DNA from 3 places in the Noviherbaspirillum sp. UKPF54 genome. Region 1 is predicted to be linked to each of the others. Evidence: predicted binding sites of a transcription regulator. Region 1 holds the regulator's gene; each other region holds the start of a gene.
The links. Region 1 encodes sigma-54, which starts transcription at its own class of promoters, with help from an activator protein. Its sites were predicted from a motif close to TGGCANGNAANCTGCTTT; they were not measured.

Region 1 (10,081 bases):
AGCATCAAGATGGTCGGGACCTTGCAAAAGCCGGGGCTGAACTACGCCTTGCTGCAGATCGACAAAGCAGTATTTCAGGCCAAGGTCGGCAATTACGTCGGCGAGAACTTCGGCATGATCACCCGGATTACGGAAACCGAAGTCGAATTGAAGGAAATCGTGCGCGATGCGTCCGGCGAGTGGGTCGAGCGTCAAGCGAAGTTAGAGCTGCAGGAGAATAAAAAATGATGGCGACGACAAAACACCATGACCACCTGGCCGCAACGACGCGCAATTTCGTGCGGCGATTCGTTTTCGTAGCTGCCGCGGCGCTGTGCGGACTGGCATATGCGCAGGAAAATGCGATCGAATCCATCTCTGCGAATCAGCAGGGGGCGAATGTCATCGTCAAGGTGGCGCTGAAAAACCCCGTGGCCAAACCGCCGATCGGCTTTTCCATCACCAGCCCGGCGCGCATTGCGCTCGACTTCGCCGGCACCGCGAATGCGACCGGAAAATCGGTGCAGGAAATCGGCCTGGGAGATGTGCGCAACGTGAACGTGGTGCAGGCCGGTGAGCGCTCGCGCCTCGTATTCAACCTGATGCGCCCGCTGAACTACGCCACCGCCGTCGACGGCAACATGGTCGTGGTGACGATCGACGGTTCAGGCGGCACCGCCACGCCGGTCAACGCTGCCGGCTTGCCATCCCCCATGGCGGCCGCGCCGGCAGGCAAGCAGGTTCTGCGCGATATCGATTTCCGCCGCGGCGTCAATGGAGAAGGACGCATCGTGGTGGACCTGCCCAACAGCCAGGTCGCCGTGGACGTGCGACAGCAGGGGCAGACCATCGTTGCCGACTTCCAGAAAACCCGCCTGCCGGAAGTGCTGCGCCGCCGGCTCGATGTGCGTGATTTCGGTACCCCGGTGCAGACGATCACCACCACGCCGCAGGGAGAGAACGTGCACATGGTGATCGAGCCTAAAGGCTTGTGGGAGCACAGCGCTTATCAGAGCGAATCGCAGCTGATCATCGACGTCAGGCCGATCAAGGAAGATCCGAACAAGCTCACGCAAGGCACGCAGGGTTACCGTGGCGAGCGTCTCTCGCTCAACTTTCAGAATGTTGAAGTCCGCGCAGTGCTGCAAGTGATCGCCGACTTTACCGGATTGAACATCATCACCAGCGATTCCGTGAGCGGCAACCTGACGCTGCGCCTGAAGGATGTGCCTTGGGATCAGGCGCTGGACATCGTGATGCAGGCCAAGGGCCTGGACATGCGCAAGAATGGCTCAGTGCTGTGGATTGCGCCCAAGGACGAGCTGCTGACGAAGGAAAAGCTGGAACTGGAGCAGAAGGCGCAGATTGCGGAACTGGAACCGTTGAAAACGGAGATATTCCAGCTGAATTATCAAAAGGCGGAATCGTTCAAGCAAGTCTTTGGCTTGGATAGCGGCGGCGACGCCAAGAAAAGCATCTTGTCGAAACGGGGCAGCGCCGTCATCGATCCGCGTACGAACCAGCTTTTTGTGACGGATGTCGCCTCGAAGCTGGAAGAAATACGCAAGTTGGTGCAAAAAACCGATATCGCAAGCCGGCAAGTGTTGATCGAGGCGCGTATCGTGGAAGCGACCGACACATTCAGTAAAAACCTGGGGGCGAAGCTGGCGTTTGGGTATCGGGGCACGCCCAACAATGCCATTCTGGAAGCCAGCGGGCAGCAAACGGGAACGACCAAGACTGCAGGGGGCAGTGCTCCCGATGCCGTTGGTCTTAACTCGGCCGCTTTGCAAACAGTGAATGGAAATGCGGTAAACCTGCCGGCAAGTGCTATCAACGGAAATACTCCCGGCACTTTTGCACTGACCTTGTTTAATGCGGCTGCGTCCAAATTTATTAACCTGGAACTGTCCGCACTGGAGGCTGACGGGAAGGGGAAAATTATTTCCAGCCCGCGTGTTATTACGGCGGATCAACTGAAGGCATTGATCGAGCAGGGAACGGAATTGCCGTATCAGCAGGCAACAAGCAGCGGCGCTACAAGTATTGCGTTCCGCAAGGCGAATCTGAAGCTGGAAGTGACGCCGCAAATTACGCCGGACGGCAATGTGATTCTTGATGTCGATGTGAGCAAGGATAGCGTGGGGACGGAAACCCGGGCTGGCTTTGCAATCGACACCAAACATGTCAAGACACAAGTCTTAATCGATAATGGTGGTACTGTCGTGATCGGGGGTATCTTCCAGCAGACGGAACGCAATACGGTGAACAAGGTGCCCTTGTTTGGCGATCTACCGGTCGTTGGGAACTTGTTTAAGAATACGGCAGCGACGAATGACAAGACCGAGTTGCTGATATTCCTGACGCCGCGTGTCCTCGCCGATAAGATTGCAGTGAAATAAGCTATTTTTGGCAGATACTTAAATTCTTCTCATGGCGAGGATGATCGAATAATTGGTAAAACAGTGTCGCAAAATATCTTCCTAGTTGGCTTGATGGGCGCCGGCAAGACCACCGTCGGCCGCGCCCTGGCCAGAAAACTCAACAAGCGGTTCATCGACTCCGATCACGAGATAGAGGCGCGCACTGGCGCCTCTATCCCATTGATTTTCGAAATCGAGGGCGAAACCAGCTTTCGCCAGCGCGAATCGGATGTGATCCGCGATCTGACCGCGCAAAGCGGCATCGTGCTGGCGACTGGCGGCGGAGCCATTCTCAAGCCGGAAAATCGCGCGTATCTGAAAACACGCGGCACCGTGATTTATTTGCGCGCCAGCGTCAACAGCATCCTGCAGCGCACCAGCCACGACAAGAACCGGCCGCTGCTGCAAACCGCCGACCCGCGCGCCCGCCTTGAGCAATTGTCACGCGAACGCGAGCCCTACTACCTGGAAGTGGCGGACTTCATCGTCGACACCGGCCGTCCTAACGTACAATCACTGGTGCAGACGATCGTTGCCCAATTGGAAACGGCCTGCAAGAAGGCGCCCGACGGCAACGACGAGCCGAAACCAACTTCCTGACATTTTCATGATGACGCAGCAAATTTCCCCGATCACCTTGCAAGTCGAATTGGGCGAGCGCAGTTACCCGATCGTGATCGGACAATCGCTTCTGTCGAACGCCGACCTGATCGGCCGCCATGTCGCCGGCAAGCGCGTCGCTGTCGTGACCAATACCACGGTCGGTCCGCTGTATCTGGACAGGCTGACGCAGACCCTGATCCAGGCCGGCAAGCAGGTGACGCCGATCGTCCTGCCGGACGGCGAAGAAGAGAAAAACTGGGCCAGCCTGATGAAGGTGTTCGATGCGCTGCTCGAACAGAAATGCGACCGCAAGACCACGCTGATCGCCTTGGGCGGGGGCGTGATTGGCGACCTGACCGGATTTGCCGCCGCTACCTACATGCGCGGCGTGCCCTTCATTCAGGTGCCGACGACCCTGCTGGCGCAGGTCGACTCGTCGGTCGGTGGCAAGACCGGCATTAATCATCCGCTCGGCAAGAACATGATCGGCGCGTTCTACCAGCCGCAGGCGGTGATTGCCGATACCACCACGCTCGACACGCTGCCGGCGCGCGAACTGTCGGCCGGGCTGGCTGAGGTGATCAAGCATGGCGCGATCATCGATGCCCCGTTCTTCGACTGGATCGAGGCGAATATCGGCAAGCTCGTTGCCCGGGATGCGCAGGCGCTGGCCTATGCGATCCGACGCTCATGTGAGATCAAGGCCGACGTGGTGCGGCAGGACGAACGCGAAGGCGGCCTGCGCGCGATCCTGAACTTCGGCCACACCTTCGGCCACGCCATCGAGGCCGGCCTCGGCTATGGCGAGTGGCTGCACGGCGAGGCGGTCGGATGCGGCATGGTGATGGCGGCCGATTTGTCGCAGCGGCTCGGCTTCATTGATGCGACCACTCGCGAGCGGGTGAAGGCGCTGGTGAAAGCCGCCGACTTGCCGGTGGCGGCGCCCGACCTTGGCGCCGAGCGCTGGCTGGAGCTGATGCAGGTCGACAAGAAGAACGAAGGCGGCCAGATCAAGTTCATCCTGATCAAGCCGCTGGGCGCGCCGGTGATCATGCCGGTGCCGCAGGAAGCCCTGCTGGCCACGTTGAAGGCTTGCGTGCAGCAATGAATTTCGATGCCCGCCTCGCGCCTTACGCCGCGCATTCCGCGGCGTCGCGAGGCCGGCGCTTCTTCGAACCGCCCCCCGGTTCGCGCAGCGAATTCCAGCGCGACCGCGACCGCATCATCCATTCCACTGCATTTCGCCGGCTGGAATACAAGACCCAGGTATTCGTCAACCACGAGGGCGACCTGTTTCGCACGCGCCTCACGCACAGCATCGAGGTGGCGCAAATTGCGCGCTCCATCGCGCGCAACCTGCGCCTGAACGAGGACCTGGTAGAGGCCATATCGCTGGCGCACGACCTCGGTCATACGCCATTCGGCCATGCCGGCCAGGATGCCTTGAACGAGTGTATGAAGGGCTACGGCGGTTTCGAGCATAACCTGCAAAGCCTGCGCGTGGTGGACGAGCTGGAAGAGCACTACGGCGCGTTCGACGGCCTGAACCTGATGTACGAGACGCGCGAGGGCATTCTCAAGCACTGCTCGGCGGCCAACGCGGCCAGGCTCGGCGATATCGGCCAGCGCTTCCTGGACAGGACGCAGCCGACGCTGGAAGCGCAGCTGGCGAACCTGGCCGATGAAATCGCCTACAACAACCATGACATCGACGACGGGCTGCGTTCGGGGCTGCTCACCACTGCGCAGCTGGATCAGATCGATTTCTATGCCCGTCACCGCGGCGAAGTGGAAACCGTGTATCCGGGAATAAGCGGGCGCCGCGCCATTCACGAAACGATCCGCCGCATGATCAACGCCCTGATTGTCGACCTGATCCAGGCGTCGCAATCACGCATCCAGGATGCGCAGGTGAAGACGCTGGAGGATGTGCGCCGCGCGCCGGCGCTGATCACCTTTTCCGACGGGATGACTCGGGAAGCGGCCTTTCTCAAGCGCTTCTTACGGGAAAACCTGTATCGCCATTACCAAGTCAACCGCATGACCAGCAAGGCGCGCCGCATCATCAAGGAGCTGTTCGACGCCTTCATGCAGGAGCCGGGCTTGCTGCCGCCCGATTACCAGGTGACGATCGGGGCGCCGTCGCAGGCGCGCAAGGTGGCCGACTACATCGCAGGCATGACCGATCGCTACGCGATGCGCGAGCATCGGCGCCTGTTCCAGGTCGACGAAATCTGACGACGAATCAGCCGAGGTCACGCAGCGGATGCGCGTGCGGCGGCCATGCCGAGGCGAAGAAGTGCTCGATCATGTCCGGCGACACTTCGTCCAGCATGGACGGATTCCAGCGTGGCGCATTGTCCTTGTCGATCACCACGGCGCGCACGCCCTCAAGCACTTCGCCATGCTCGAAGCAGCGTCGCACCATCGTGCGTTCCATGCGCAGGCAATCGGCAATGCCCAGTTTTGCGCCGCGCCGCAGTTGCGCAAGCGTCACGCACATCATCAGCGGCGAGCGCTTGTTCATCACCGCCAGCGTTTTTTGCGCGAACGGATCGACATCGCTTGCCAGCGAGGCGGCAATCGACACGACGTCGTCGTGTGCGAAATGGCGATCGATCAGCGCGCGTTGCTCAGCCAGCATACTGGTCGCCGGAACGACCGTGTCAGCCTGCATGGCAAACGAGCGGATCGTCGCGCGAACGTCGTCGCCGTTATCGGATGCGATCAGCTCCAGCAGGGCGGGCAGGCGGGCGGATGGCACATAGACATCCGCCAGGCCGGCGTACAGCGCATCGGCGGCACCAATGATTTCACCGGTGACGCCGAGATAGGCGCCAATCTGCCCTGGTGCACGCGACAGAAAGAAGCTGCCGCCCACATCGGGGAACAGGCCGATATTCACTTCCGGCATCGCCATCTTGGTACGCTCGGTTACCACGCGCAGGCGGTTGCCCGGGCCGGCCTGCGAGATTCCCATGCCGCCGCCCATCACGATGCCGTCCATGATGGCGATATACGGTTTTGGATAGTGGTGGATCAGGTGGTTGAGCGCATATTCTTCCGTGAAAAAATCTTCCAGCAGGGCGCTGCCGCCCTGCGGCGTTCTGGTGCCGGCGTCATGAAAGAAGCGGATGTCGCCGCCGGCGCAAAATGCACGCTCGCTCGTGCTGCGGATGACGACAGCACGCACCTCGGGGTCGCTGCGCCACCCCAGCAGGGTGGCGGTCAGCGCGCGCACCATTTGCAGCGACAATGAATTGAGCGCCTTGGGGCGGTCGAGCGTCAGAAAGCCGGTGCGATTCTGGATGCTGGTCTGGATATGGTCGGACATGGAAGCGGAAGGAGGTCGACGGGAAAGCGGTATTTTATCGGGATCGGCGGGGGCGGGACTGTCGTCGGAAGGACAGTGGCTGCAATAAAAAAGGACGCATCGCTGCGTCCTTTCTGTCGCCGGTCTGGCCGGCCTTGCCGCCGTGTCAGGCGGCGCTTTGGGTTTCCGGAATGCGCTTGATCGCTTCGTGCTGGTGATCCTGGATCTTGTCCTTGTGCTTCAAGACTTGACGGTCCAGCTTGTCGGTCATCAGGTCGATGGCGGCGTACAGGTCCTCGTGGATGCTCTCGACGTGGATGACGTTTCCGCGCATGTGCAAGTTGATTTCGGCCTTTTGGCGCCGTTCTTTTTCCGATAGCTTCTGGACTGACAGGATGACCGTGACATCAATGACATTATCGAAATGACGTCTGATGCGTTCCAGTTTGGTTTGTACGTAGTCGCGGATGGGTTGCGTCAGTTCGAGATGATGTCCACTGATTTTCAGATTCATACAGCGCTCCTATGGATGGTGTCGCCGGAGGTTCGCAACGTGCCCCGTTCGATCGTCGCGTAGACGTGAGGGCTACGCAGGAACACGGCAACAGAAACAACACTCACTACACGATGACTACAAGGATTTGCGCAGATTGACTGGAGGGATTTTCAGAGCTTCGCGGTACTTCGCGACTGTGCGACGCGCAACGACCATGCCCTGTTCACCCAACATATCCGCTATTTTGCTATCAGAGAATGGGTTCTTGGGGTCTTCAGCTCCTATCAATTGTTTGATCAGTGCCCGTATCGCGGTCGACGAAGCTTCGCCCCCGGCTTCGGTCGCGACGTGGCTACCGAAGAAGTACTTCAACTCAAACATGCCATGCGGGGTCAGCATATATTTTTGAGTTGTTACACGTGAGATAGTACTTTCGTGTAAACCCAGTGTATCAGCTATTTCACGCAAGACAAGGGGGCGCATCGCGACTGCGCCATGCGAGAAGAAATTTCTTTGCCGATCAACAATCGCTTGTGCAACGCGCAAGATCGTGTCGAAGCGCTGCCGCATGTTCTTGATCAGCCACTTGGCTTCCTGCAGCTGCGCGGTCAGTGAACCCTCACCCTTGCTCTGCTTGAGGATATTCGCGTACAGCGCATTGACGCGCAGGCGGGGCATGACATCGTGATTGAGCATCACTTGCCAGCCGTTCTTTGCTTTTTTGACAATTACATCCGGCACGACATAGTCCGATGCATCGGACGCGAACATGGCGCCGGGATGCGGATTGCAGCGGCGGATCACCGCATGCGCTTCACGCAAGTCTTCGTCGTCGCAATCGAGCGCCTTCTTGAGCTTGTTGAAGTCGCGTTGCGCAAACAGCGCGAGATGGTTTTCGACTATCTCCAGCGCTCTCCTGCGCGTCACCAGCGGCACTTTCGGAAAGCGTGCGATCTGGATCGCCAGGCACTCGGACGCATTGCGCGCCCCGACGCCGGCCGGTTCGAAGCTTTGCACCAGCTTCAGTGCGACCTGCAGCTCTTCCAGTTCGATTTCCAGCTCGGCCGGCAGGCGAGCATGGATTTCCTCCAGCGGCTCTTCCAGGTAGCCGTTGTCGTCCAGCGCGTCGATGATCAGTTCGACCAGTGCGCGGTCGCGCTGGCTGTGCACGGTCACGCGCATCTGTTCCAGCAGGTGTTCGCGCAGGGTGGTTTCGTGCGCTTCCAGCTGCGGGCGCGCATCGTCGTCCTCCGGCGCCTTCGAGGTGCGCGCAACGTCGTCGAAGCTCCATTCGCCCTCGGCCGACGACGCTGCTTCACCGCCTTCGGGCGGGCTATCGAATCCGCCTTCGCCTTCGTCCGAGGCCGCCGGCGCGCTCGCTTCCGGTGCCGCGGTGTCGGCGCTGCCGTTGCCGGGCGTGATGGCGCCGTCGGCCAGCAGGCGCACCGAATGATCGAGCGGGTCGTCGACCCGTTCCAGCATCGGATTGTCGGACAGGATCTGCTCCAGCTCCTGATGCAGCTCGAGCGTGGATAGCTGCAGTAACCGGATCGATTGCTGCAACTGCGGCGTGAGCGCCAGATGTTGCGAGACGCGAAGTTGGAGAGTCTGTTTCATACCTGTTTGGTTGCTTCCTCACATCCGGAAGTGTTCGCCCAAATACACGCGGCGCACCGACTCGTTGGCAATGATGTCGTCGGGGCGGCCGCTGGCTAAAACCGCGCCTTGGTTAATGATGTATGCCCTGTCGCAGATGCCGAGCGTTTCGCGCACGTTGTGGTCGGTGATCAGCACACCGATGCCGCGCTCCTTCAGGAAGCGCACGATGCGCTGGATCTCGATCACGGCGATCGGATCGACACCCGCGAACGGTTCGTCCAGCAGCACGAAGCGCGGGCTGGTGGCCAGCGCGCGTGCGATTTCCACCCGTCGGCGTTCGCCGCCCGACAGCGACAACGCCTGGTTGTCGCGCAACTTCTCGATCTGCAGTTCGGCCAAGAGAGTATTCAGGCGCTTTTCGATGGTCGCGCGCGGCAGCGGCTTGTCGTTCTCACGCTGCAATTCCAGCACTGCCCGGATATTGTCCGCCACCGTCAGCTTGCGGAACACCGAGGCTTCCTGCGGCAGGTACGACAGGCCGAGCATGGCGCGCCGATGAATCGGCAGGCGCGAAATCGCCGAGCCGTTCAGATCGATTTCGCCCGCGTCCGAAGGCACGAGCCCGACGATCATGTAAAACGATGTGGTCTTGCCGGCGCCATTGGGACCGAGCAGGCCGACCACTTCGCCGCTGGCGACGTCAAGCGAGACGTCACGCACGACCTGGCGCGTGCCGTAGCTCTTTTGCAAACCGCGTACAACCAAGGTGCTCGTCATGTCATTTGCCCTGCGATTCGGTGCGCGGCTGGATGACGGCCTTGATGCGTCCGCCGCCCGGCTTGCTTTCTCCGGTCGGCGTATTGTTCACCGTGTAAAACTCGGCGCGGCTGTCATACGAAATGAATTCGCCCTCGACTTCGTCGGTCGGCCTGGTGCCCTCCAGCCGCCGCAGTTTCGCCTTCGAGAACAGCCGGACCATTTCGGACTTGCCGTCGTATTCGATGCGTTCGGCCTGTCCTTCCACCCACTGATTGTCGTTGCCATCGCGCTTCTGACGGAAGGTGGCAAGCCCGCCGGCGGGCGCGAGCAAGGTGGCATGCTGATAGCCGGCCGGATCCTGCGTCACGATCAGCTTGTACGCTTTCATGATCAGGGTGCCGCGCGTGAGGATGACGTTGCCGGTAAATGTGTTGACCTGTTTCACATCGTCATACAACATCTGATCGGCTTCGACATTGGTCGGCTTGTCGGAATCGGCCTTCTCGGCATGCGCGCTGTATGCAATGGCAGTACTGAGCATGAATAGCAGCAAGAAGAAACGTGTCATGAAAACTCTCGAGTGAATCAAGTTATACCTGAATTAGTGCGCCGGGGCTTGATACGTGCCATGGACATTGCTCGCCAGTCTGAACTCGCGCGTCGCATTATTGGCAAACATGCCGGTGCCGTTCAGTACTGACTGGCCGTAATTGATTTGGACCGGCTTGTCGGTCTGCATCACATCATCGTCAGGCAAGACCAGCAGATATTCCGACGTCATGTGCATATGCACGCTGTCTTGCGATGCCGGCCGATCCATGTGGACGTTGTCGTACAAATGCACCTGGCTGCTGTCGCTGTTGACATGCGCGCGCGCCGAACGCATCGTCGTCGGCGCCGGGCCATTGC
Region 2 (10,081 bases), 1.0 Mb from region 1:
TATCTGGCTACGCTGGAATGCGGCCTACAAGCGCAATGAAGTAACTATTGAATCGCATCCGGCGCTTCCCCACGAACGTGCCCGTCATGAGCAACTCAAGACAGCAATTGGCAACCGTATCAGGAGTGATCCCAATAACCGTGCCTATTTGAGGGCACGTTTTGGCTACGTCGCAGCGCAAGGAGATTGGGATGGAACAACCGTGGAGTGGAGGAAACCATGACGCCCAACAATTCGGTCCAGGGGACAGTCGGCCAGCTACGCTGTCCGCCTGCCCCTGACCTCCGTCGTTAAACCACCCATTGAAACTGCCATGTCAGCCATTCGTCGAATAGAGCTACCGCCAGAGGCCTCGCTCCACCGCTATAGACAGAATGGTTCGTACACCGACTGCTATCACATGGATGTGCCTCGCATTGTCTCCTTCAAAGAGTACGTTGCGACGTTTTACACCACCCCATTATTCAAGGTGGAAAGGTACATCCTTGCGCTACTGGCGAGCAGACCATCTTCCGATGCGGGAGCGCTGGAGCTAGCCAGTGGCACGTCATCTAACTTTGCAGTGTGGAGCGTGGAGGATCGCAAGCCCGACCAACTGTTGTTGCGCGATTTTCTTGGCCGCACGCGGTCCTGGCTCATGGCGGCACCACTTGGCGCACGAGCGACCCGGCTCTATTTCGGCTCAGCGGTCGTGCCGTTGTCTCGTTCTTCCGAAGGCGCAGCGTCTTTCGGCTTTGCCTTCCACGCTTTTCATGGTTTTCACCACTTCTACACGAAGGCGTTAATGAGCGCCGCCCGATCAAGGTTGGCGGCGACGTCAAGCGAGCGTCGTTAAACAAAGCGTTGAATGGCCGCTTCCCGGCTTGTCGAAAGACAATCGCTATTCCTGCTTCGGCGGCAATTCGGTCGGCTTGACCTCGACCGGCGCCACGCCTTGTTCATCCATGTCGAGCTGCCTGGCTACCTTGGGAGAGACGTCGACGATGCGGCCATCCACGTAGGGGCCTCGGTCCCTGATTTCGACGTGGGCGCTTTTGCCGTTTTCCAGGTTGGTGACCTTGGCCTTGGTTCCTAATGGCAAAGTTTTGCTGGCGGCGATGTTGGCATCCGGATTCATCGGCGTGCCGTCCGCCATCTTCTTGCCGGCAAGCTTGTGACTGTAATAGGAAGCCTTGCCCTTGCGCGTCTTGCCCGAGCGGTCGGTGGCTGGTGTGGCGGCCTTTTTCGCTTGCTGCTTCTGGGGTTGCGGCGCTTCGGCGGCGAGGGCGTTTGCAGCGATGCAGCAGGAACACAGCAGCGCCAGCGGGAGGATGTTTCGCATCGACATATTCATTTTCTTTGGCGTACTGATGCAGGGAAAGTTGCGCCGGAAAATGCTTGCGCGTTGCAAGAGCGAGGAAGCAGCCGGCGCATCCATTCGACGCCGGCGCGGGTAGATAAGTTTCTAAAATTCCAAGCGGACCGCTGGTGGCGCCGCCTGGGCTTCTACGCGGTCAGCCGTCGTTCGCTGCCCTTCGGGCCGATTTCGTGCACCAGCACGCCCGCGCCTTCGGGGGCGGCGCTGCGCCAGGCTGCGGCCTCGATGGCGCGGCTGGCGTCCTGGTAGCCCTGGTCCCAGCGCCACTGGATCGAGCCCTTCGAGAAATTCAAGTCTTTCGACGCCATCTGCCAGTCGCGCCCGGCATAGGCCAGGCGCACGATGTGCATGGTGGTGTCGACGCCGACCTTGTCGAGCTCCTGGCGTTCTTCCGCGCTCAACTGGTCGTCGGGCACCTTGGCGCGCAGCATGCGTACCAGCCGCCGCAGCTTGTGTCCGCGCAGGTAGGCGTCGATGTGCCGCCGCGACCGCGACGCGTACAGCACGTCCTTCTGGCGCGTGTGCACCTGTTCGATGCTGACCGGCTCCGGCCCTTCCGCGCTCCACAGGTCGACCATGAAGCAGATCGTGTCGACGTGCGGTTCGTCGGCCAGCACCGATTCCAGCGGCGTGTTCGAATACAGGCCGCCGTCCCAGTACAGCTCGCCATCGATGCGCACCGGCGGAAAGCCGGGCGGCAGGGCGCCGCTGGCCATGACGTGCCGGATGTCGATCGGGTGGTGCGCGGTGTCGAAATTCTCCAGGCGGCCGCAGGTGACGCGGATCGCGCTCACCGTCAGCCGCACGCCGCTCGTCCGGTTCAGGCACTCCAGGTCGACCAGGCGCGTGAGCGTCGCTTCCAGCGCGGTCGTGTCGTAAAAACTGGCGTCTTCCGGCGGCACCACCAGGCCGGCGGCGAACGGATTCATCCAGCGCAGCGCATAGAAGCCCGGCACGCCGCGCGCCACCGAGTCGAGCGTGGTCAGCCAGGTGTTGAAGCGCCGCGCCGCGTCCGGTACCTGGTGCATGTCGAGCAGGTCGCTGTGCGCGATCGTGTCCCAGAATTCCTTCAGGCGCGGCAGGCGCTTGTCGCGTTCGTTGCCCGCGATGATGGCGCCGTTGATCGCGCCGATCGAGGTGCCCACCACCCAGTCCGGCGTCAGCCCGTGCTCGTGCATGGCCTGGTACACGCCGGCCTGATAGGCGCCGAGCGCGCCGCCCCCCTGCAGCACCAGCGCCACGCGCGGGCGCGGTGTGACTGTCAACGTCGATTTCGCATTCATTGGTTCGCCATTGCTCGTGGTTTTGTGAGGTAGGCAGGTGCAAGCCGCGATTGGTTCCCGTCGCCGCGGCATGCGCGCCGCAATTGCCCGGGGACGATGCCGCGCGCACATTGTCAAGGATTTGACATTCACGGCGGCGAGGGCGGGCGCACAATGGTGTTGCGCCGCAGTAAAGCATATTTCTAGTGCGCACCTATAATCGAATTCCACCTATAAAAACAGCAGAGACAATGAACACCACGCACTTTCCCCATTGGCCCGCCGGGCTGCCGTATGCCATCAGCACGCCCGACACGAGCGTGTATGCGAACCTGGATATTTCCGCGCGCCGTTATCCGGACCGGCCCGCGATCATTTTCTACGATACCGTGCTGAGCTATGCGCAGGCGCACGCGGAGGTGCTGGCGCTGGCCGGCTATCTGCAGAACGCGTGCGGCGTGAAGCGCGGCGACCGCGTGCTGCTGAACATGCAGAACAGCCCGCAATTCATCATCGCCTACTACGCCATCCTGCGCGCCGACGCGATGGTGGTACCGGTCAATCCGATGCTGATGACCGACGAGCTGCGCCACTACATCGACGACAGCGGCGCCAAGGTGGCGATCGTGTCGCAGGAAATCTTCGCGCGCACCGCCCCGCTGGTCGGCACCACCGGCCTGGCGCACGCGATCGTGGCGACCTATTCCGACTACGCAACGGCTGAAACCGACCTGGCCGTGCCGGATTTCGTGCGCGCCCCGCGCGAGGTGCCGGCCATGCCCGGCGTGGTGGCGTGGCGCGATGCGCTCGGCCAGAAGCAGGCGCCGCGCGCGCACGAGGCCGGCCCCGATGACCTGGCCTGCATGCCATACACCTCGGGCACCACCGGCAAGCCGAAGGGCTGCGTGCATACGCACCGCTCGGTGATGTTCAACGCGGTGGCCAGCCCGACCTGGTCGGCGCCGGTGGTGCCGGACCATGTCACGCTGGCGGTGCTGCCGTTCTTCCACGTCACCGGCATGCAGTCGGTGATGAACGCGATGATCTACTGCGGCGGCGCCATCGTCGTGCTGCCGCGCTGGGACCGCGACGCGGCCGGGCAGTTGATCACGCGCTACAAGGTCACCACCTGGACCCTGATCCCGACCATGATGATCGATTTCCTGTCCAACCCGCGCCTGCCGGAATACGACATCTCCGGGCTGCGCCGCGTGTCCGGCGGCGGCGCGGCGATGCCGGCGGCGATCGCGCAAAAGATGCTGGAGCTGACCGGACAGACCTACATGGAAGGCTACGGCCTGTCGGAGACGATGGCGGCCACCCACATCAATCCGCCGCAGCGCATGAAGCAGCAGTGCCTGGGCATCCCGGAACTGAACGTCGATTCGCGCATCGTCGATCCGGTCACCTTCCAGGAACTGCCGCAGGGCGAGGTGGGCGAAATCTGGATCCACGGCCCGCAAGTGTTCCAGGGCTACTGGAACGATCCGCAAAAGACCGCCGAGGCCTTCGCCGAGCTCGACGGCAAGCGCTTCTTCCGTTCCGGCGACCTGGGCTACATGGACGAGGACGGATTCTTCTTTTTCACCGACCGCTTGAAGCGCATGATCAACGCCTCCGGCTTCAAGGTGTGGCCGGCCGAGGTGGAATCGACGATGTACCAGCATCCGGCGGTGCAGGAATGCTGCATCATCGCCGCGCGCGATCCGTATCGCGGCGAAACGGTGAAGGCGGTGATCGTCAGGCGCCCCGGCGCCGACGCCTCCGAGGAAGAGATCATGCGATGGGCGCATGAAAAGATGGCCGCCTACAAGGTGCCGAAGCAGGTGGAATTCGTCGACGCGCTGCCGAAGTCGGCCACCGGCAAGGTGATGTGGCGCGCGCTGCAGGAGAAGGAGTTGGCGAAATAGCCAGATACGATCTTCTTTAAAAAGGCAGGGCGCGGGCCCTGCTTTTTTTTGCGTGCGCCACTGTGTCAGCTTTTAGCACCGCTGTCCCATATTGCACCAGTGCGCCGCGGAGCGGCCCGCGCACGGCGCTCGAAATCCAGTGGCACGCTCCTTGCCTCGACGTGGTGACCCAATTCACTAAAACGTTAAGGAGGCAACATGAAAATCTCTCTCACCCTGTGCTCGCTGGCCGTCGTGCTGTCCGCTGCCGCGATGCATGCTCCGCCCGCCGCCGCGCACGGCGACGTCACGCCCCAGCCGGTCGACACCAAGTCCCTGCCGCAGCTGGGCGAAGGCTGGCGCGACGAGAACCCGTTCCGCGGCAATACGGAAGCCATCCGCATCGGCAGTTCCGCTTTCAACCAGAACTGCGCGCGCTGCCACGGCATCGAGGCGATCTCCGGCGGCATCGCGCCCGACCTGCGCAAGCTCGACCGCGACTGCATGGGCCAGAAGAATGAAACGAAGCGCCAGGACTGCTTCAAGGAGATCGACCAGTATTTCCTGACGTCGGCCCGGCACGGCAAGGTGCGCAACGGCGCGGTCTACATGCCGCCGTTCGAAGGCACGCTGAGCCAGGAAGCGATGTGGTCGATCAAGGCTTACCTGGAAACGCGGCGCGAGACGAAGTAAGCGCCGCATGCAGGGAAGGCGGCGCGGGATGCACGCCCGCGTCCCTGCCGCGCCGGCAAAGACCGCGCGCCGCCGAACCTTCTGAATAAACCAACAATACCGGAGACAACCATGAAACCCTTTCCCAGGCGCTCGCTGCTGCTTTCGCTCTTCTGCGCCCTGAGCCTGTGCGCGCAGGCCGCCTTCGCCGACCTCGACCAGCTGCGCCACGCCGGCGTGCTCAAGGTGGCCGTCTACAACGACATGCAGCCCTTCTCCGGCAAGAGCGGCGGCATCGACGTCGATTTGGCCAATGCCTTGGCCAAGAAGCTCGGGCTGCGCGTGAACCTGCTGCCGTTCGACGCCGGCGAAAGCCTGAACGACGATTTGCGCAACATGGTGTGGAAGGGCCACTACCTCGGCTACGGCCCGGCCGACGTGATGATGCATGTCCCGGTCGACAAGGCGCTGATGGCCGAAAACAGGAAGGTGTCGATCTTCGCCCCGTACTACCGCGACCGCGTGCGCCTGGTGCGCAATGCGCAGGCGATCCCCGAGTGCGCAGCGGCCGACTGCCTGGTCGGCAAGCGGGTCGGCGCCGAGAAGGTGTCGATCGCCGCCATGGTGCTGCTGGGCGAGCAGGACGGCAAGCTGCGCGACAGCGTGAAAATCTACGACACCGCTGCCGCCGCGCTGGCCGCGCTGAAGGCCGGCGAGCTCGACGCGGTGCTGGCCAACCAGTCGGAGATCGAGTCGGCGCTGCGCGGCGACCCCGGCTATCCGCTGTCGGACCTGTTCTTTGCGCGCCTGCCGCGCCAGGGATGGGTGGTCGGGATGGCGGTGCGGCAGGACGACGTCGAGCTGGCGCGGGCGCTGCAGAGCGCCGTCAACGAACTGGAAGCCTCCGGCGAGATGGCGCAGATTTTCGCAAGGTACGGCGTGCGGCAGGTAAAACCCTGAGCCTGCTTCACGTGCCGCAAGGCCTGCCCGGCGCATCGCCCGGCAGGCCTTTTGTTATTTGCGCCGTGTTGCTGCAGTTTGGAGCAGCGTCCGCCGAACTGCGCAAAAACATGACAGCTGCCGGCGCCATGCTGAACGCCGTGTGGCGCAGGGATGCGCCAAACGGCTTGCGCACGGGCGCTGCATGCCAATCCATGCCGATGGAAGCGACATGGCACGCCTATTGCGAAGGACAGGCTGTTCCGTCAACGCACGGAACATCCCCATCCCCTATTTGACCATCGGAGGCCGACATGACATTCGCACAGGACAGTACAACCGGCGGCAGGGCGACGGCCGCAGCACGCTGACCTAGACCGCAGCGGGACAGATATGGCACACACGACACCGTCCAGAGTGGTGGCCACCGAGGCCGCCGTTCAACTGATCGATACCTTGATGCGGGTCTACGGCCCGCTGATCTTTTTCCAGTCCGGGGACTGCGCCGAAGGCGGCTCGCCGATGTGTTATCCGGCGGGCGAATTCAGCATCGGGCAGTCCGATGTCTGCCTCGGCGTGTTGCACGGATCGGCGTTTTATGTCGGACGCGACGACGCCGAGTATTGGCTGCATACGCAGCTGATCGTCGACGTCCTCGATGGCGCCGGCGGCATGTTTTCGCTGGAGAACGGAACCGGGAAAAGGTTTTTCGTCCGGACCCGGCCGTTCTCCGACGAGGAGTGCGAACGGCTGGCGCGGCAGGCGGCGCGCGAGTGCGTGCGCCAGTAGTTTGAGCATTCTTTCACTACAACAAGGAGGAGCAATGAAAACGAAGAAATCCAATCCGATCCGATGGTCCGTGCTGGCGGCGCTGGTTGTCGCCGGCGGCGCGCAGGCGGCCGGCGTCACCGACGCGATGATCGAGGGCGACGCCAGGAGCGGTAAAGAGGTGCTGAGCTGGGGCATGGGCCAGCAGGGCCAGCGCTTTTCGCCGCTGACCCAGATCAACGCCAAGACCGTCTCGCGCCTGGTGCCGGCGTGGTCTTTCTCGTTCGGCGGTGAAAAGCAGCGCGGCCAGGAGTCGCAGCCGCTGATCCACGACGGCGTCATGTTCGTCACTGCGTCTTACTCGCGCATCTACGCGCTCGACGTCAAGACCGGCCAGAAGCTGTGGAAGTACGAGCACCGCCTGCCGGAAGCGATCATGCCCTGCTGCGACGTGGTCAACCGCGGCGCCGCGCTGTACGACAACCTCGTCATCTTCGCCACGCTCGACGCCCAGCTGGTCGCGCTCGACCAGAAGACCGGCGAGGTGGTGTGGAAGGAAAAGATCGACGACTACAAGGCCGGCTACTCGAACACCGCCGCGCCCTTGATCGCCAAGGGCTTGCTGCTGACCGGCGTGTCCGGTGGCGAGTTCGGCATCGTCGGCCGCGTCGAGGCGCGCAACCCGCGCACCGGCGAACTGGTGTGGATGCGCCCGATGGTGGAAGGCCACATGGGCTACAAGTACGACAAGGACGGCAAGCAGATCGAGAACGGCATCACCGGCACCACCAACAAGACCTGGCCGGGCGAGCTGTGGAAGACCGGCGGCGCGGCCACCTGGCTGGGCGGCACCTACGACCCGAGCACCGGCCTGGCCTACTTCGGCACCGGCAACCCGGCGCCGTGGAACAGCCACCTGCGCCCCGGCGACAACCTGTATTCCTCGTCGACGGTGGCGCTCGACGTCGAGACCGGCCAGATCAAGTGGCATTACCAGACCACCCCGCACGACGGCTGGGACTTCGACGGCGTCAATGAATTCGTCACGTTCGACATGAACGGCAAGCGCATGGGCGGCAAGGCCGACCGCAACGGCTTCTTCTACGTGATCGACGCGAAGAACGGCAAGCTGGAAAACGCCTTCCCGTTCGTGCGCAAGATCACCTGGGCCACCAGCATCGATCTCAAGACCGGCCGCCCGAACTACTCGCCGACCGGCCGCCCGGGCGACCCGACCAAGGGCAGCGACGGCAAGAAGGGCGAATCGGTGTTCTCCGCGCCGTCCTTCCTTGGCGGGAAGAACCAGATGCCGATGGCCTACAGCCCGAAGACGCAGATGTTCTACGTGCCGGCCAACGAGTGGGGCATGGAAATCTGGAACGAGCCGATCAGCTACAAGAAGGGCGCGGCCTACCTCGGCGCCGGCTTCACCATCAAGCCGCTGCATGAGGATTACATCGGCGCGCTGCGCGCGATCGACCCGAAGAGCGGCAAGATCGTGTGGGAAGCGAAGAACAATGCGCCGCTGTGGGGCGGCGTGATGACCACCGCCGGCGACCTGGTGTTCTACGGCACGCCGGAAGGCTACCTGAAAGCGCTCGACGCCAAGACGGGCAAGGAATTGTGGAAGTTCCAGACCGGCTCCGGCGTGGTTGCGCCCCCGATCACCTGGCAGGAAAACGGCACGCAATACGTGGCGGTGGTATCCGGCTGGGGCGGCGCGGTGCCGCTGTGGGGCGGCGAAGTCGCCAAGCGCGTGAACTTCCTGGAGCAGGGCGGTTCGGTCTGGGTGTTCAAGCTGTCATCAATTTAAGTTTCAGGGGCCTTGTCTCCCCCTCCATCTCGCGGAACGCGGATCGTCTTCCACTGCTTTCGTTGAGATCTTTGGGCCGGCGGTGCAAATCGCCGGCCTTTTTTATTGGTGAACGGGCTGGTGCGGGGGCGCGTTCTTGGGGGCGGCCGGACTTGTTCAGCACGGCCTGCAAGCAAGCGTGGAAAATTTTTGATGAGGCAATCGACGCATCTACGCTTCGTAGAATGCGGAAGGAAAAGCGCCTGGGCGCATGAAGTTGATGGGGCTGGGCTAGTGCGGGTACTGGGGTGATACGCAGGTGAAGTGCAAATCCGATACCACAGGGCACGATGCAGACATGACGGCCGGCTGTAATAGACCGTTCTTCAGTCATTGCCAAGCCTCAGTGAATGACAGATTCCGACCCAAACGCGCCATTGCCAGCCCCTAAAAGCGGCCATTCGCCTGCAGAGTCAATGAGAAGCCTTATATTGACTACGGAACCGAGGTCGATTCACTTTTGCAGATTAGCTTTAAATCAATGGACGTGCTTGTAGATGCCCGGACGCTTATTGCAGATGTGCTCGGTCGGCGTTTTCGCGGTACCGGCGGCTTTACTCGGTGAAAAAGACTGACCGTGGACACACCATCATATGCATCACTTAAGCGGTCCTTTTCAATTCCAGAAGTACCTTTTGCTCAATGAAATCGGCAAACACCTGTTTGCCGGTTCTGCCGCCATATTTCTTCGCAACCCGATTCCACCAAGGCATCCCTGCATGGGGTACGTGCCCACATAGTACGTTCCGCAAATTCAAAAAATTCGGCACTTCAAATTTTTTTGCATTTCGGTACGCGAGCGAACTGCAGAAAATGACGATATCAGGACTAATCGCGTGGACCACTGCTCGGAAAACCTCGTTCGCCACCTGCGCGTCTTGTTGGTGAACCTGAATGGAGTCTCCGTTAGTATCGGCCGGCCGTTGAAAGTAATTCATGAATGCTACTTCCGTGAAGGCATTGGCTGGACAAGGGGAAAATAGACTGCTGGTACGCAATGCGCTATCGATGTTCCGGTAGAGAATTGCTTCTTTTTTTCGCCACTTGTTTTTGATGCCATTGGAAATAATGTCTCGCGTCCAAAAACCTTTTGAGGTTTCAGTATCCACCCCGGCATACCATTTAGCTGGATCTAGGTGAAACTTAAATTCCCGCCCTACATAATGACTCTCAGCCACCAGCAATACTTTGCAACTCTGGAAGGGTAACCATTTCCTATCCAGGGACGCATTCGATCATAGCGACGATAGTGCTCAATTTTGTCTAAAAGATGGTCGTATTCGAGGGTATGCAAATTGGGATCAGTGCTCATACATGTAACTCAGCTTCGTTCACATGTGAT
Region 3 (10,081 bases), 630 kb from region 1:
ATGTAGGCGCGCGTCGACTTGCCCAGCATGGCCTGATACTGATCCTCGCTGGCCGGCAGCGCCAGGACGATGTCCTGCGTGCACTTGGCCCCCATGAAGGGATAGCGCAGCCCCGCCGGCATGGCGTCGATGACCGGGAACGAGATCACGCTGGTGGCGGGGAAGCGCTCGAAGATGTGGCGCGCGAACGCGTCGATCACCGCGGGCGGGAACACGCATTGCTCGTTGATGACGCGCACCCGTTTGCCGTCGAAGCGAAACAGCACCACCGCGACGATCTCCGCGCCTTGCCGCAGCACGCAGGTGTGCGTACCGCCGCGCAGATTGCCATACACCGAGTGATAAGCTAGCGACGAATGCAGATGGCGGTACAGGCGGTCCAGCGGTTCGTGCGCGAACTGCGGCACCGCATCGCTATACATCGTGACCTCGATGCCTTGCATGGGCGTGATCCTCCAATCGTGTCCGCGCCTGCCGCAGCAGGCGCGAATCAAGCAACAAGCGATAAACTTCCAGGGAACTCGATAGACAAACGACTGCGCCGGAAAGCTCGCCGCCGGCGTACATCGCTGTTTTCATCTTTGTTCATGCAGGCGCTTAGCTCTATCCCAAGCCGCTGCTTTTTTGCGGACCATCAAACGGGCAGATGGCGCGACTCGCAGAGCAAATAGGCGACGTTGAAAGCAACATGCGCGAACTTGCGGGACATGACTCCGCCGCGCTCAGGAATCGACGATGACCCAGTCCGACGGGAAGAAGTGTTCCGGGTGATTCAGGTGATCGAGAGCATTCATGCGCCGCGTGCGCAGCACGATCTTGTCCGGATTCCGGTTGAGATAGGCGCCCCACCAGCTGAAGGAGCTGAAGCCGGTGGTGATGTTGTGGCGGCACCGGCTCATCAGGTGCAGGTCTTCGTAGCCGGCATCGGGCCCGTTATGGTCCACGTAGACGACCTTGCCGGGAAGCCTGAGGTTATCCTTCACCCATGCCATGTCGTCGGAAAAGACGAAGAAGCAGGGATCGGCCAGCCGCTCCCGCATCCAGTACGTCGCATTTCGATAATAGTTTTCCGTGACCACGCCCTCGTACCAGCTGCGGTACTCGGGATTGGTGACGACGTCGCCGCGCCGCACATGCAGGCTCACCGACTCGGTGGCGAGGATGCGCTCTTCGACCGCCTTGCTCTGCGCTGAAAGCGGCACCTTCAGGCTCAGCTCCTGCAGGATCAGCGCGCGGATCGGGTCGAAGTATTTATAGGAAAAGAAGCAGCCGCGCAGGATCGTGTCGTCGGGCAGGTCCATGAAGTGCGGCTTGTACCCCCAGTCGCCGCGCTCTTCCCTGAAAAAGCGCTTCTCGTTGCCGGACAGCTTGAGCAGCAGGCGCGCCGGATCGATGCCGTTGTCGCGCAGACGCCTTGCCGCGCTGCGCAGCAAGTCGTTCTCGCGCAGGCGGACCTTCAGCGCGCTGTACAGCCCCAGCCCCGACGCGCCCATCTTCTCGCCCTGTCCCGGCAAGCCGGGGTAGTGCGCTGCGATATTGAATTTATCCAGCTGAAACGAATGGCCGACATACTGGCCGTGGTCGACGCCGTTGCGGCAATCGGTGTCGACGTCGAGATACAGGCTGGTGTTGTGCTTGTGCGCGAGCGCGCGCGCGGCCGCGTACATGAAGAGCTGGTTGCCCAGCCCGCTATGGATCTGCACGACGATCATGGTGGTTTCCCCTTGCGACGATTGTTGCGGCGCGCCACCAGCTCAGCTGAGCTCAGCCCGCGGCGCTGGCAACCAAGTCCTCGTACCGGTTCTCGGACACGATGCGGCCCTTGTTGAGGCGATAGATCGCGTCGCATCCGCGCAGGGTGCCGATGCGATGCGCGATCATGACGATGGTGAGCTCGCGCCCCAGGCTTTCGATGGCCTGCATGACCGCCTCTTCGGTATCGGCGTCGAGCGCGCTGGTGGCTTCGTCGAACACCAGCACGGTGGCCTTCTTGTAGAGCGCGCGCGCGATCGCGATGCGCTGCCGCTGGCCGCCCGACAGGCGCACGCCGCGCTCGCCGACCGTGGTCGCGTAGCCTTCGGCGGTCGACTCGATGAACTCGGCGATCTGCGCCTGGCGCGCCGCCTCGCGCACCCGCGCCGCATCGATTTCCTCGGGCGGCAGGCCGAACGCGATGTTTTCCGCGAAAGACGCGTCGGTCAGGAAGATCATCTGCGGCACGTAGGCGATGTTGCGCTGCCAGGCCTGGCGCGCATTTTCGTCCAGCACGACATCGTCGACCAGGATGCGGCCTGCCGTCGGGCTCAGCAGCCCCAGCAGCAAGTCCATCGCGGTCGTCTTGCCGCTGCCGGTGACACCCACGAAACCGATGCGCGCGCCGTGCGGAATGACGAGGTTGAAGTCGCGCAACACCAGCGGCGAAGCCGGCTGGTAGCGGAACGACACATTGTCGAAGCGGATCGCGTCGCGAAAGGGCAGGGCCGGCAGCGCGCCCTTCCCGGCCGGCGCTTCGGACCGGGTGGAACGCGGTAGCGGGCGCTCCAGAAAATCCGTCACGTCGGACACGACGTCGAGGTTGCCCGATATGTATACCCAGCCCTGGTAGGTTTGCTGCAATAGCGGCATCAGGCGCTGCGCGCCCAGCGCCAGGGCGCCCAGCGTGGGGATGGTGGCGGCAATGCTGCCCTGGGATTCCGTGATGTAATAGCCGAGCAGCGCGATGAGGATGATGCCCAGCGCCTCGACCATGATGCGCGAGCTCGGGCCGCCGATGATGGCCGTGCTGGCCTGCGCCATGCGCATCGTCTTTTCGGTGTCGTGGAAGCGCCGGGTGTAGAACTCCTGGGTGTGGTCCAGCAGCACGTCGCGGATTCCCCCCAATCCTTCCTGGACCGATTGCACCCGCTTGCCGTAGGCGCGGTTGACCACCTGGCTGTTGCGCGCCAGCCGGCGCCGCGTGAAGATCGACATCAGCGCGTAGATGGTGCCGAAGCCGAGCAGGGCGATGCCCGCGATGACCGGGTCGATCAGCAGCAACGTCACGGTGATGAACAGCGCCATCAGGGAACTGCTGCAGATGATGAGCACGCTGGCGATGACGAACACCACGTTGTCCATCTTGTCGATGGCGCCGACGGTTTCGCTGCTGTTGCGCGCGACATGGAATTCGTACGACTGGTAAAGCGTGCGCCGGTAGACCTCGGTGCCGAGTTCATAGCCGAGGATGTAGTTGAGCCTGGTGGCCGCATAGATGACGGCAAAGCGGATCGCCCCCGAGATCACCACCGCCAGCGCGAAGATCACGGTCAGGCGCAGGCGCAGCTCGGCCGGGCTGGCGGCATTCAGGGTTTCCACGATGCGCGCCACGAACGGCCTTTGCATGGCCGCCACCGGGTCGGCCAGAATGGCCAGAAACGGCACCAGCGTGGCCAGGCTGAGCATCTCGGCCACGGCGCACACCAGCATCAGGAACAACAGGGGCGGCAACTGCCGGCGGCGCCGGGCGGGCAGGCAGGCGAGGAAACGGTTCAGACGTTGCACCGTCCCGCGATACTGTTTCATAGGATCTCCGCTACGGGGTTGCGCGCACGGCCGCAACCCGCGAATTGCTGAACAGGTGTTCTGATTGAAGATGCTGCCGACAGCGCACCGTGCTCCGATTGCGACGGATCAAAATTTCTCGCGCTTGCAAGCGCCGGCAGTGCCGGGGTTTGACGCATCACGGATGTCGTGTTTCCACTTGTACCATTTGCCCCACGCCTGGCAGGCCCGCAAGCCGCACTCTTGCAGTGCACGCGCATCGCAACGGTGCCTGCAGGTAAGGCATCGCATCCCACTTTGATGCGCATTCGGGACTGCCGCCATGGAATTGCACCCGAATCCGCTTGGCACACCGATTGCTAATGTTGGAATAAAGCAATCGCGCTGCACACGACAGGGAGTCCAACGCCGGGCTCCCCAGACAATGGGGTCTCATTATGAAAATCGTCGTCATCGGCCACGGCATGGTCGGCCACAAATTTCTGGAAAGCCTCGATGATGCGGGACTGCGCGATGCGCACGTCACCGTGCTGTGCGAGGAAGCACGCGCCGCTTACGACCGCGTGCATCTATCCGATTTTTTCTCTGGAAAATCCGCGGACGATCTGTCCCTGGTGCCGCCCGGCTTTTTCGAGCGCGACAACCTGCTGCTCAAATTAAATGCACGCGCCACCGCCATCGACCGCGCCAGCAAGACCGTCAGCGTCAGCAGCGGCGAAGTCCTGCCCTACGACAAGCTGGTCATCGCCACCGGCTCCTATCCATTCGTGCCGCCGGTGCCGGGCAAGGACCGCAAGGATTGCTTCGTCTATCGCACCATCGAGGACCTGGAAGCGATGCTGGAATGCGGCAGCCGCTCGGCGAGCGGCGTCGTGATCGGCGGCGGCCTCCTGGGTCTGGAGTGCGCCAAGGCACTGCGCGACATGCTGCTGCAGACGCACGTAGTCGAATTCGCACCGCGCCTGATGGCGGCGCAGGTCGACGAGGGCGGCGGGCGCATGCTGCGCAAGAAGATTGAAGAGCTGGGCGTGGCCGTGCACACGCAAAAGAACACCGTCGAGATCGTCGACGGCGAACAGGCGCGCCATCGCATGGTGTTCGCCGACGGCACCCACCTCGAAACGGACATGATCGTGTTCTCTGCCGGCATCCGGCCGCGCGACGAACTGGCGCGCGCCGGCGGCCTGGAGACCGGCCCGCGCGGCGGCATCGTCATTGGCAACGATTGCCGCACCTCCGATCCCGACATCTATGCGATCGGCGAGTGCGCGCTGTGGGACGGCCAGATCTTCGGCCTGGTCGCGCCGGGCTATCACATGGCGCGCGTCGCCGCGAAACACCTGGCGGGGCAAGCGGCCGAGTTCGGCGGCGCGGACATGAGCACCAAGCTGAAGCTGATGGGCGTCGATGTCGCCAGCATCGGCGACGCGCTCGGCGTTACTGCCGCGGCCCGCGCCTACCAGTTCAGCGACGAGCGCAGGCAGGTGTACAAGAAGATCGTCGTTTCCGAATGCGGCAAGCACTTGCTGGGCGCGGTGCTGGTGGGCGACGCGGCCGAATACGGCACGCTGCTGCAAATGATGCTGAACAAGATCGAGTTGCCGGAAGCGCCGGAATTCCTGATCCTGCCGCAAAGCGACGGCAAGGCCAAGCCCGGCATCGGCGTGGACGCACTGCCGGCGTCCGCGCAGATCTGTTCCTGCAACAACGTCTCCAAGGGCCAGCTGTGCGACGCGGTCGCGAACGGTGCGACCAACGTGGTCGAAATGAAGTCTTGCACCGGCGCCGGCACCGCCTGCGGCGGCTGCGTGCCGCTGGTGACCCAGGTGATGAAGGCCGAAATGAAGAAGCGGGGCCTGGCCGTCAACAACCACCTGTGCGAGCACTTCGCGTACTCGCGCCAGGAGTTGTTCCACCTGATCCGCGTGGGCGACATCAAGACCTTCGACGCATTGCTTGACAAGCACGGCAAGGGTCTGGGCTGCGACATCTGCAAGCCGGTCGCCGCCAGCATCTTCGCGTCGTGCTGGAACGACTTCGTGCTCAACAGGGAGCACGCCGGCCTGCAGGATTCGAACGACTACTTTCTCGGCAATATCCAGAAGGATGGCACCTATTCTGTCGTGCCGCGCATGCCGGGCGGCGAGGTCACGCCCGAGGGGCTGATCGCGGTCGGCCAGGTGGCGAAGAAATACGGCCTGTACACCAAGATCACCGGCGGTCAGCGCGTGGACCTGTTCGGCGCGCGCGTCGATCAGCTGCCGGAGATCTGGGAAGAGCTGATCGCGGCCGGCTTCGAGTCGGGACACGCCTACGGCAAGTCGCTGCGCACCGTCAAATCCTGCGTCGGCTCGACCTGGTGCCGCTATGGCGTGGACGACAGCGCGGGGCTGGCGATCGAGCTGGAAAACCGCTACAAGGGCTTGCGCGCGCCGCACAAGATCAAGTTCGGCGTATCCGGCTGCACCCGCGAATGCGCCGAGGCGCAGGGCAAGGACGTGGGCGTGATCGCCACCGAAAAGGGCTGGAACCTGTACGTGTGCGGCAACGGCGGCATGAAGCCGCGCCATGCCGAACTGCTGGCGTCGGACCTGTCGAAGGAAGACCTCATCAAATATATCGACCGCTTCCTGATGTTCTATATCCGCACCGCCGATCGCCTGCAGCGCACCAGCGTATGGCGCGACAACCTCGAAGGCGGCCTCGATTACCTCAAGGAAGTCGTCATCGACGACAGGCTGGGCCTGGCCGCGGAACTGGAAGCCGACATGCAGCGCGTGATCGACACCTACGCCTGCGAATGGAAGAACGCCGTCACCGATCCAGAGACGCGCAAGCGCTTCCGCCAGTTCGTCAACAGCGACCAGCCGGACGAGCACGTGGTGTTCGTCGAGGAGCGCGGCCAGATCCGCCCGGCGACGCCGCAGGAACGCAAGATCATTCCCATCAATGCCAAGGTAGCGTGAGGAAAAAGCCATGACACACGAATTCAAGACGACCACCTGGAGCCCGGTCTGCAGCATCGACGACATCGTTCCCAACACCGGCGTGTGCGCCCGGGTCAAGGACCGGCACGTCGCGGTGTTCCGCGTCAGCGACAAGGCGCCGCGCCTGTTCGCCATCGACAACTACGATCCCAACGCGCAGGCCAGCGTGCTCTCGCGCGGGCTGGTCGGCAACGCGGGCGAGCGCATCGTGGTCGCCTCGCCCATCTACAAGCACCACTTCGATCTGCGAAACGGCCAGTGCCTGGAAGCGCCCGAAAATTCCGTCAATGCCTATCCGGTGCGCGTCGAAAACCGCACGGTCTGGGTCGCCGTCTGAGCGCCGCAACGAACAGAATCCCAATTAACCGCAGCACCAGGAACAGGAAGGAAACATCATGGCTTATCTCGCGCCCTCGGAATTCGTCACCAAGATGGTGGACGCCGGCGAATCGAAAATCTTCATGTCGACCAGGGATACCCTGATCCGAGCCTACATGGCCGGCGCCATCCTCTGCCTGGCGGCGGCGTTCGCGGTGACGATCAATGTCCAGACCGGCCAGCCGCTGCTGGGCGCGGTGCTGTTCCCGGTCGGTTTCTGCATCCTGTACTTGCTCGGCTACGACCTGCTGACCGGCGTGTTCGTGCTGTCGCCGCTGGCCTTGCTGGACAAGCGCCCCGGCGTGACGCTGGGCGGCGTGCTGAAGAACTGGGGGCTGGTATTCGTCGGCAACTTCGCCGGCGCATTCACCGTCGCCGTCCTGATGGCGATCACCTTCACCTACGGCTTCTCGGTCGAGCCCAATGCCGTGGGCAAGGCGATCGGCGTGATCGGCGAAAACCGCACGCTGGGTTACGCGAAATACGGCGCGGCCGGCATGCTCACCCTGTTCGTGCGCGGCATGCTGTGCAACTGGATGGTATCGACCGGCGTGGTCGGCGCGATGATTTCCACCACCGTTCCCGGCAAGGTGATCGCGATGTGGATGCCGATCATGGTCTTCTTTTACATGACCTTCGAGCACTCGGTGGTGAACATGTTCCTGTTCCCGTCGGGCCTGCTGTTAGGCGGACATTTCTCGCTCATGGATTACCTGGTCTGGAACGAGCTGCCGACGGTCCTGGGCAACCTGGTCGGCGGGCTGACCTTCACCGGGCTGACGCTGTACACCACCCACGTGAAGACCGCGCCCAAGCGCGCCTTCTGATCCGCATCCCGGCAAGAGAGCCCCGGCGCCGGGGCTCTCTTCTTTCGGCATCCACCATGAGCGGTCAACTGCACATCTCCTTCGGCCAGCACTCCGACAAGGGACGCAAGCACACCAACCAGGATTTCCACGGCATCTGCGTGCCGCAGGAGCCGCAGCTCGGCTCCAAGGGCATCGCCGTAGCCATCGCCGACGGCATCAGCAGCAGCGACGTCAGCCATATCGCCAGCCAGGCGGCGGTGGCCGGCATCCTGCAGGATTACTACTGCACCTCGGACGCCTGGTCGGTGAAGACCTCGGTCGAGCGCGTGCTGGCCGCCGCCAACTCCTGGCTGCACGCGCAGACCCGGCAAGGCCAGTACCACCTCGACCAGGACCGCGGCTACGTCTGCACCTTGAGCGCCATGGTCATCAAGTCGACCACCGCGCACCTGTTCCACGTCGGCGACGCGCGCATCTACCAGCTGCACGGCAGGCGGCTCGAACAGCTTACCAACGACCACCGGGTATGGATGTCGCGCGACCAAAGCTATCTCGGCCGCGCGCTAGGCATCAATCCCCAGCTGGAGATCGACTACCGCGCACTGCAGGTGGAGCAGGGCGACATCTTCCTGCTGGCCACGGACGGCGTCCACGAATACGCCGGCGCCGACTGCATCGCCGCCGCCGTCGAGCTTCACGCGAACGATCTCGACCAGGCGGCCAGGATCATCGTCGACGAAGCCTGGCGGCAGGGCAGCCCGGACAATCTCACCGTCCAGCTGGTGCGGATCGACGCCTTGCCCGATCCGCAGGCAAGCGAGATGGTCCGGCGCCGCGGCATGCTGCCGCTGCCGCCGCTGCTGGAGCCGCGCATGGCGTTTGACGGGTACAGGATCATCCGCGAAGTGCATGCCAGCAGCCGCAGCCATGTCTACCTGGCGGTGGACGGCGAGACCGGCGAGCACGTCGCCATCAAGACACCGTCCATCGACCTGCGCGACGATCCGTCCTACCTGGAGCGGTTCGTGCTGGAGGAGTGGATCGCGCGCCGCATCGACAGCGCGCATGTGCTCAAGCCCTGCCGGCAAACCCTCAAGCGCAACTTCCTGTACGTCGCCACCGAATTCGTCGACGGCCAGACGCTGTCGCAGTGGATGATCGATCACCCGCAGCCGGACCTGGAAACGGTGCGCGGCATGGTCGAGCAGATCGCCCGGGGATTGCGCGCCTTTCACCGGCTGGAAATGGTGCACCAGGACCTGCGGCCCGATAACATCATGATCGACCGAACCGGCACCGTCAAAATCATCGATTTCGGCGCGACCAGCGTCGCCGGCATCCTGGAAAGCGCGCCGCCGGCCGAGCGCCAATCCCTGCTCGGCACCGCGCAATACACGGCCCCCGAATATTTTCTGGGCGAGCACGGTTCGCCGCGCTCGGATCTGTTTTCGCTGGGCGTGATCGCCTACCAGATGCTGGCGGGGCGCCTGCCGTACGGCGCGCAAGTCGCCAAGGCGCGCACCCCTGCCGCCCAGCGGCGGCTGCAGTACGACTGTGCGCTCGGCCTGAACCGCAAGATCCCGGCCTGGGTCGACGACGCGATCAGGAAGGCGGTCCATCCCGATCCGCGCAAGCGTTACGAGGCATTGTCCGAGTTCGTATTCGATTTGCATCATCCGAACCCGGCCTTTCTCCGCCGCGCGCGCCTGCCGCTGATCGAACGCCATCCCGTAGCTTTCTGGAAAGGCGTTTCCTTCGTGTTAATGACGATCGTGATCGGCGCGCTGCTGCGCGCGGCGTTCAGGTAAGCGGCACAAAACGATGCGCGGAACGCCGTTACAGCTGCTTACGATTGAAACAGTGCAATAAAGACTTTATGCGTGCGTCAGGCGTTTCTCCCTGTAAGAATCACCTCGTTGAATCTTTTGGAGAGTAACCATGCAAGCAAGCAAACAGTCCGGCCACATCCATCCCCTCATGGCCGGCGCCGCCGCGTCCGTCATCCTGGTCAGCCTGGTCGCTGCCGCCGCCATCGTCGGCATCATCCCCAATTCGCACAGCACGGCTGTCGACACCGAACACGCCGCGCCTCAGGCCGTCATGGCCGCCCCCGCTCCGGCGCCCGTCCAGCAAGCCGCCGCCGCGCCCGTCGTCAAGGAAGTGGTGGAGCACAAGACCGTCGTGCATCACCAGTATGTGCAGCATCGCGCCAGGCCGGTCCAAGTCGCCCAGGCAGCGCCCGCGCCGCAGTACGCGCCGGCCCCGGCATACCAGCAGCCTGCACCCGCCGCGCAGAACAGCCCGGTCGGCATCGGCGTGGGCGCGGTCGTCGGCGGATTGATCGGCAGCCAGGTCGGCGGCGGCAAC

Region 2: pedF (cytochrome c-550 PedF) is a predicted target of sigma-54. The motif match lies at 4,670-4,687, and genes of this name have one in related genera.
Region 3: nirB (nitrite reductase large subunit NirB) is a predicted target of sigma-54. The motif match lies at 3,886-3,903, and genes of this name have one in related genera.

The regions. Positions count from the first base shown of each region.
Region 1 is NZ_CP040128.1:4,511,257-4,521,337, forward strand. Features, by position in the region: gene FAY22_RS20850 (pilus assembly protein PilP) at 1-228, shown strand, start outside; gene pilQ (type IV pilus secretin PilQ) at 228-2,381, shown strand; partial or broken gene aroKB (bifunctional shikimate kinase/3-dehydroquinate synthase AroKB) at 2,475-4,113, shown strand; gene FAY22_RS20865 (deoxyguanosinetriphosphate triphosphohydrolase) at 4,110-5,243, shown strand; gene FAY22_RS20870 (enoyl-CoA hydratase/isomerase family protein) at 5,251-6,339, opposite strand; gene hpf (ribosome hibernation-promoting factor, HPF/YfiA family) at 6,485-6,832, opposite strand; gene FAY22_RS20880 (RNA polymerase factor sigma-54) at 6,950-8,431, opposite strand; gene lptB (LPS export ABC transporter ATP-binding protein) at 8,450-9,190, opposite strand; gene lptA (lipopolysaccharide transport periplasmic protein LptA) at 9,192-9,740, opposite strand; gene lptC (LPS export ABC transporter periplasmic protein LptC) at 9,774-10,081, opposite strand, start outside.
Region 2 is NZ_CP040128.1:3,470,265-3,480,345, reverse strand. Features, by position in the region: gene FAY22_RS16095 (hypothetical protein) at 1-223, shown strand, start outside; gene FAY22_RS16090 (hypothetical protein) at 314-835, shown strand; gene FAY22_RS16085 (septal ring lytic transglycosylase RlpA family protein) at 881-1,321, opposite strand; gene FAY22_RS16080 (patatin-like phospholipase family protein) at 1,486-2,640, opposite strand; gene FAY22_RS16075 (long-chain fatty acid--CoA ligase) at 2,871-4,529, shown strand; gene pedF (cytochrome c-550 PedF) at 4,728-5,201, shown strand; gene FAY22_RS16065 (ABC transporter substrate-binding protein) at 5,313-6,140, shown strand; gene FAY22_RS16060 (DUF779 domain-containing protein) at 6,513-6,908, shown strand; gene FAY22_RS16055 (PQQ-dependent methanol/ethanol family dehydrogenase) at 6,943-8,700, shown strand; gene FAY22_RS16050 (hypothetical protein) at 9,342-9,848, opposite strand; gene FAY22_RS16045 (hypothetical protein) at 10,048-10,081, opposite strand, start outside.
Region 3 is NZ_CP040128.1:3,878,153-3,888,233, forward strand. Features, by position in the region: gene FAY22_RS17940 (GNAT family N-acetyltransferase) at 1-443, opposite strand, end outside; gene FAY22_RS17945 (alpha-1,2-fucosyltransferase) at 723-1,712, opposite strand; gene FAY22_RS17950 (ABC transporter ATP-binding protein) at 1,765-3,561, opposite strand; gene nirB (nitrite reductase large subunit NirB) at 3,978-6,506, shown strand; gene nirD (nitrite reductase small subunit NirD) at 6,517-6,864, shown strand; gene FAY22_RS17965 (formate/nitrite transporter family protein) at 6,923-7,732, shown strand; gene FAY22_RS17970 (bifunctional protein-serine/threonine kinase/phosphatase) at 7,789-9,522, shown strand; gene FAY22_RS17975 (glycine zipper 2TM domain-containing protein) at 9,653-10,081, shown strand, end outside.